Linked DNA regions of Salinarimonas sp.. The protein of the gene in region 1 interacts with the protein of each later gene in a pairwise test. Links are inferred from orthologs where the notes say so. Each region holds a gene or a part of one and is shown on either strand. Other genes may lie near its edges. The genes, in order: ABL310_RS06850 and ABL310_RS22655.

What was found.
Region 2: the proteins of ABL310_RS06850 (region 1) and ABL310_RS22655 interact in binary tests that used the Escherichia coli proteins (3 or more experiments, as listed by UniProt). The link is inferred for Salinarimonas sp. from one-to-one orthologs.

The regions. Positions count from the first base shown.
Region 1 is NZ_CP157794.1:1,473,166-1,476,260, forward strand. The notes cover bases 94-2,880. They hold ABL310_RS06850 (biosynthetic peptidoglycan transglycosylase), read right to left. Parts: upstream 1,961-2,880; coding sequence 1,226-1,960; downstream 94-1,225. Other genes in these bases: ABL310_RS06835 (deoxyguanosinetriphosphate triphosphohydrolase), read right to left, coding at 94-217; erpA (iron-sulfur cluster insertion protein ErpA), read left to right, coding at 298-624; ABL310_RS06845 (DUF411 domain-containing protein), read left to right, coding at 737-1,216; ABL310_RS06855 (polyprenyl synthetase family protein), read left to right, coding at 2,055-2,880. Also shown: more of ABL310_RS06835, read right to left, coding at 1-93; more of ABL310_RS06855, read left to right, coding at 2,881-2,981; ABL310_RS06860 (hypothetical protein), read right to left, coding at 3,000-3,095. UniProt on the Escherichia coli protein: Peptidoglycan polymerase that catalyzes glycan chain elongation from lipid-linked precursors. May play a role in peptidoglycan assembly during cell division in collaboration with other cell division proteins.
Region 2 is NZ_CP157794.1:4,883,413-4,886,674, reverse strand. Bases 309-3,262 are described here. They hold ABL310_RS22655 (penicillin-binding protein 2), read right to left. Parts: upstream 2,692-3,262; coding sequence 925-2,691; downstream 309-924. Other genes in these bases: rsmH (16S rRNA (cytosine(1402)-N(4))-methyltransferase RsmH), read right to left, coding at 3,114-3,262; ABL310_RS22650 (hypothetical protein), read right to left, coding at 2,698-3,117; ABL310_RS22660 (UDP-N-acetylmuramoyl-L-alanyl-D-glutamate--2,6-diaminopimelate ligase), read right to left, coding at 309-928. Outside these bases: more of ABL310_RS22660, read right to left, coding at 1-308. UniProt on the Escherichia coli protein: Essential cell division protein that catalyzes cross-linking of the peptidoglycan cell wall at the division septum. Required for localization of FtsN.

The DNA.
Region 1 (3,095 bases):
TGTGGGTGAGGCGCGTGCGGAAATGATCGCCCTCGTGGAAGACGAAGACCTGCGTCTTGTGCTTGAGCCGGCGGAAGGCGGTGGAGTGGATGATGCGGTCGCGGTCGCGCTGGAACTCTGAGCGCGTCGGCGAGGCGCCGGCGCCATGCTGCCGGCCGCGGCTCGCGCCCGGATCGCAGGCGTAAGCAGCGCGCCATCTCTCGCCGCCCGAGCGCATGACCTCTCCCCGTTGCGGACCGACCGCTCCCGACTTACATTTCGAGAAACCGATTTGGCAAGGTCGAGGGCGTATCGAGAATGGCCGGTATCGAGCTCACGCCGCGCGCTGCGAAGCGCATCAGCGAGATCATGAAGTCCGAGGCGCCGGGTTCGATGCTCCGCGTCTCCGTTCAGGGCGGCGGCTGCTCCGGCTTCCAGTACGCCTTCGACATCGACGCCGCCCGGCAGGAGGACGACATCGTCGTCGAGCGCGACGGGGCGGGCGTGCTCATCGACGAGATCTCCCTGCAATACATGGACGGCGCGGTGATCGATTTCGTCGACGACCTGATCGGCCAGTCCTTCAAGATCGAGAACCCCCAGGCCCAGGCGAGCTGCGGCTGCGGGGTGAGCTTCACGATCTGAGCGCGGCGGCGCGGCGGGCAGGGGAGGGGACGCGCGGCTCCTTCGTCCGCGCCGCCGCGCCTCGCTCGACGTCGCGCCCTGCGCGGCCCCCTCGGTGAAAGGAGACACGCCCATGACCGTCGCGATGCACCGTCGCGCCTTCCTGGCCGGGCTCGCGGCGGCGCCGCTGGCCGCATTCACGCCGGCGCGCGCGCAGAGCCTGCCGGAGGTCGTCGTCTGGAAGGACCCCGATTGCGGCTGCTGCGGGGCCTGGGTCGACCACATGCGAGCGGCCGGGTTTTCTCTGACCGTCAACGAGACCTCCGACATGGGGCCGGTCAAGCAGCGGCTCGGCGTGCCGCAGATGCTCGGCTCGTGCCACACCGCGACGGTCGACGGCTACGTCCTCGAGGGGCACGTGCCGGCCGAGGCCGTCAAGCGGCTCCTCGCCGAGCGGCCGCAGGCGCACGGCCTCTCGGTTCCGGGCATGCCCATCGGCTCGCCGGGCATGGAGGTGCCGGGGGTGGCGGACGAGGAATACGACGTCGTCCTCTTCGGCGAGAGCCGGCTCGAGCGGTTCTCGCGCTACCGCGGGGGCGCGCGCATCGGCTGAGCGGGTCGCTCAGGCGCCGCTCTCGTCCGCGAGGCACCCGAGGATGTCGCCCGAGCCGCGCTCGCGCGCCATCAGGTTCTCCGCCAGCCGGCGGTGCCCCGCCGCCGGCGCGCCGGGATCGCGCCCGCGCGGGTTCGGCAGCGCCGTGGCGAGGAGCGCGGCCTCGCGGCGGGTCAGCTCGGCGGCGCTCTTGCCGAAATGCGCCCGCGCCGCCGCCTCGATGCCGAAGACGCCCTCGCCCCATTCGGCGACGTTCAGGTAGACCTCGACGAGTCGCCTCTTGCCCCAGACGAGGTCGATCCACAGGGCGAGCGGGATCTCGATCGCCTTGCGGAGATAGGAGCGCTCCGGCCAGAGAAAGACGTTCTTCGCCGTCTGCATGGGTATGGTGGAAGCCCCGCGCTCGGCCCCCGCCTCGATCACCTTGAACAGCTCGTCGAAGTCGACCCCCGCATGGCGGCAGAAGCGGGCGTCCTCCGAGGCGACGACCATGCGCGGCACGTGGGGCGAGATCGCCTCGAGCGGCACGACCGTGCGGTTCACCGGCTGGAGCGTCGCCCAGCGGCCGATCATCAGGGTCGAGACGGGGGTGATCGCGCTGCCGATCAGCGTCAGGAGGACCAGCACGACGGCGAGCGCCAGCGCCCCGCGCCAGGCGATGGCGAAGAGCCAGCGCCCGAGCCGGCGGAGCAGCCCCCGCCGGGGCGTCCGCCCGGTCTCGTCCGTCTCGATGCGCTGAGCCATCTGATTCCCGCAGCCTGCGCCCCCGCCCCGTACTTGACCCGGGAACGCGGCTGCGGCAAGCGGGCGTCCGACGTCTCACCGAGGTTGCTCCCCGATGCCGTACGAACCCCTGTCCTTCGAGGCGCGCCTGCGCGCGGTCGCCGCAGAGGTGGAGCGCCGGCTCGACGCGCTCCTCGCCGACGCGCCGCGGGACGGCGAGATCGCGCGGCCCGACCGGCTGATGGCGGCGATGCGCCACGCGGCGCTCGCCGGCGGCAAGCGCCTGCGGCCCTTCCTCGCGGTGGAGTCCGCGCGCCTGCTCGGCTGCGAGGGCGAGGCCGCCTGGCGCGCAGGGCTCTCGGTCGAGCTCGTGCACTGCTATTCCCTGGTCCACGACGACCTCCCGGCCATGGACGACGACGACCTGCGCCGCGGCAAGCCGACCGTTCACGTCGCCTACGACGAGGCGACCGCGATCCTCGCCGGCGACGCGCTGCTGACGCTCGCCTTCGAGGTCGCGGCGGAGGCGGGGGAGGGCGTTCCGGCGGGCGTCTGCGCGTCGCTCGCCGCCGGCCTCGCCCGCGCCGCGGGGCTCGCCGGCATGGTCGGAGGGCAATTGCTCGACCTCGCCGCCGAGGGGCGCTACGGCCCGCGCACGCTGGGCGAGGTCGACATCCGCCGCCTTCAGGCGATGAAGACCGGCGCGCTCCTCGCCTGGTCGGCGGAGGCCGGCGCGGTGGCGGCGCAGGCGCCGGCGCAGGACAGGGCGCGCCTGCTGGCCTACGGCCGCGCGCTCGGCGCCGCCTTCCAAATCGCCGACGACATCCTCGACCGCGAGGCGACGGCGGAGGCGCTGGGCAAGGCCGTGGGCAAGGACGCGGAGAAGGGCAAGGGCACGCTCGTCGACCTCCTCGGCCTGGAAGCGGCGCGCGCCGAATGCGACCGGCTGGTGGCCGAGGCCGAGGCGGCGCTCGCGCCCTACGGCGACCGGGCCGGGATCCTGATCGAGGCCGCGCGCTTCACGGCGGCGCGCAAGGCCTGAGCCGCGCGGCGCGACGCGTCAGGCGGAGCGGTCGTCCCGGCAGGCGTCGTCGGCCTCCTTGCCGGCCGCCGCCGCCGCGTCCTCTCCGCGCAGGAGGCGCAGCGCCTCGATCGC
Region 2 (3,262 bases), 3.4 Mb from region 1 along the record:
CGAGACCCGCCGCGACGAGGGCGTTCTCGACCTGGAAGTCGCCGATCAGCGGGAAGTCGACCTCGGTCTCCCCGCCCGCATGCGCGATCGTGAGCCGCTGCGCGAAGCCCGCGCGCGCGGACGCGACGAGGCGCAGGTCCGCGCCCTTCGCGCCCGTGGTGAGCACCCGCCGGCCGGTCTCGCGGGCGACCGCCTCGGCGCGGTCCGACCAGTCCCCGTCGGCGTTGATCACGGCGGGCGCGTCCGGCGGCAGCAGCGCCCGGAACAGGCGCATCTTCGCCTCGAAATAGGCCTCCATCGTCGGATGGTAGTCGAGATGGTCGCGGCCGAGATTGGTGAAGGCGGCGGCCGTGAGGCGCACGCCGTCGAGGCGCTTCTGGTCGAGGCCGTGGGAGGAGGCCTCCATGGCGAGATGGGTGATCCCGTCCGCGGCGAGGCGCTCCAGCGTCTCGTGCAGCGCCACCGGATCCGGCGTCGTCAGCCCGCCGTACGTCGCGCCCGACGCGGTGACGATGCCGAGCGTGCCGAGGCTCGCGCAGGCGCGGCCGAGCGCGGCCTCGATCTGGCGGGCGAAATCGGCGACCGAGCTCTTCCCCGCCGTGCCGGTGACGGCGAGGATCGTCTCCGGCTGGCGCGGATGCATGCGCGCCGCCGCCTGCGCCAGGGCAGCGCGGGCGTCCGTTACGCGGATGTAGGCGACCTGCGCCGGCAGGTCGGCGGGCCGCTCCGGCTCGCCCGCGACCGCGACCGCGCCCGCGGCGATCGCCGCGGAAACGAAGGACATGCCGTCGACCCGGGTGCCGGGCACGGCGACGAAGAGGAAGCCCGCCGCGACCTTGCGGCTGTCCACCGCGACGCCGGCGATCGCGACGTCCCGCGCCTCGGGCGGGGTCTCGTCGAGAAGATCGCCGAGCCGCGCGTCGCTCACCGCTGGATCCCCCAGGCGCCGGCGCGCGCCATGGCCGGGAAGGGCGCGACCGGGGGCTCGAAGCGGGGCGGGATGTCCAGCATGGGCGCGACGCGCTCGATGATCTTTCCGGTGGTCGGGGCGGCGTTCCATCCGGACGTCGCGAAGCCGTGCGTCTCGGGCAGCGCCTTCGGCTCGTCCAGGACGGTCAGGAACAGATAGCGCGGATCGTCCGCCGGCGCGACCGCGAAGAAGGTGTTGAGCCGCTTGTCGCGGGCGTAGCGGCCGTCGACCACCTTCTCCGCCGTGCCGGTCTTGCCGCCGACGAAGAAGCCGGCGATGGCGGCCGAGCGGGCCGAGCCCTCCTCGGCGTTGAGCCGCATGACGTAGCGCAGGGCCTCGCTCGTCTCCCGCGAGATCACCTGGTCGGCGAGCGCCTGCGCCTCGTCCTCCGAGCGCGCGAGGAAGGTCGGCGGGATCAGATAGCCGCCGTTGACCATCGCGGCCGTGGCCATGCTCGCGGCGAGCGGCTGCACGGCGATGCCGTGGCCGAAGGAGATGGTGGCGGTGTTGATCTCGCCCCAGCGCGGCGGCAGGATCGGCGCGGCGCTCTCGGCGAGCTCCGTGCGCAGGCGCCCGAGGAGGCCGAGCTCGCGCAGGAAGTCCTGCTGGTGCTGCGGCCCCAGCGCCAGCGCCATCCGCGCCGTGCCGACGTTGGAGGAGTGGATGAACACCTCAGGCACGGTGAGCGGCCGGTTCTCGCCGCGATAGTCGCTGATGGTCTGGCGGCCGAAGCGCAGCGAGCCGCGGGCGTCCAGCACCGAGTTGATGGTGAAGCGGCCCGATTCGAGCGCCTGGGCGGTGGTGACCGCCTTCATCACCGAGCCCATCTCGTAGACGCCGACGTTGATCCGGTTGATCCGGTCGGGCTGGAGGGCGTCGGTGGGGACGTTCGGGTCGAAGTCCGGCAGCGAGACCAGGCTGACGATCTCGCCGGTGCGCACGTCGAGCACGAGGCCCGCGGCGGCGATGGCGGAGAATTTCTCCATCGCCGCGGCGAGCTCCGCGCGCTGGGCGTGCTGGACGCGCAGGTCGATGGACAGCCGCACCGGCTCGAGCTCCGGCGTCTCGCCGGGCGGGATGTCCTCGCCCTTCAGGACGAGGCCCCGCGCGTCGATCCACTGCTCGATGCCGGCGATGCCGACGTTGTCGATGTCGGCGAAGCCGAGCACGTGCGCGGCCGCGACGCCGTTGGGATAGACGCGCTTGTTCTCCGGCAGGAAGCCGACGCCGGGAATGCCGAGGGCGTGCACCTCCGCCTGCTGGCGCGGCGTGATCTCGCGCTTGACCCAGATGAAGCCGCGGTTCGTCGAGAGCTCGTTGCGCAGCCGGGTCGCGTCGAGATCGGGGAAGACGGCGGTGAGCAGCTCCGTCGCCTCGTCGGGGTCGATGACGTTGCGCGGCTCGGCGTAGACCGAGACCATGGTGATGTCGGTCGCGAGGATCTCGCCGTTGCGGTCGAGGATGTCCGGGCGCACCGCGCCGATCTCGCTCGAGGCCGCTCCGCGCGCGCTGCGCTCCACGTCCGGCTGGACGCCGAGCATGACCAGGCGGCCGGCGACGACCGCGAACAGGCCGGCGAAGCAGACCATGACGAGGGCGACGCGCGCCCGGCTCTTGTCGGCGCGCAGGCTGAACAGCCGGCCGAAGAAGCCGCGGCGGCGCTTGTCGGGGCCGGTCTGCGGCGCGGGCTCGTCGTCGGGGTGGTGGGTCTCGCGCGACACGGGGCGCTACCTCGCGGGCGTGCGGGTGGAGGGCGTCGTCGAGGGCGCGGCCGGAACCGAGCCGGTGATGGCGGGCGCGCCCGGCGTCGCCGTCGGCGCGCCGAGGCCGAGCGCCTGCAGCTTGGCGCCGATCTCGTCCGCGTCCGGCGGCCGGTCCGGCAGGTCCTCGAAGCGGGCGAGATGCTCGACCGCGAAGGGCACGACATCGGGCAGGTGCGCGTCGGTCAGCGCCTCGACCCGGTCGGGACGGTTGAGGAAGGCCCATTCCGCGCGCAGCACCGCGATCATCTCGCGCTCGCGCTCGATCTCGCGCTCGAGCCGGGCGAGCTCCTCGGTCTGGCGGATGGTCTCGTACTTGATCGAGTAGGCCCACACGGCCGAGCCGATGAGGCCCGCGATGGCGGCGACGTGCAGGAGCTTGATCATCGCCGGCCTCGCGTGCGGGTCTCGTTCGGGAGCGCGGCGAGCGCCTCGATCGCCGCGAGGGGCGCCTGCGCCGGGGCGTCGAGCCGCTCGCCGGCGCGCAGCTTGGCGGAGCGCGCCCGCGGGTTGACGGCGAGCTCCTCCTCGG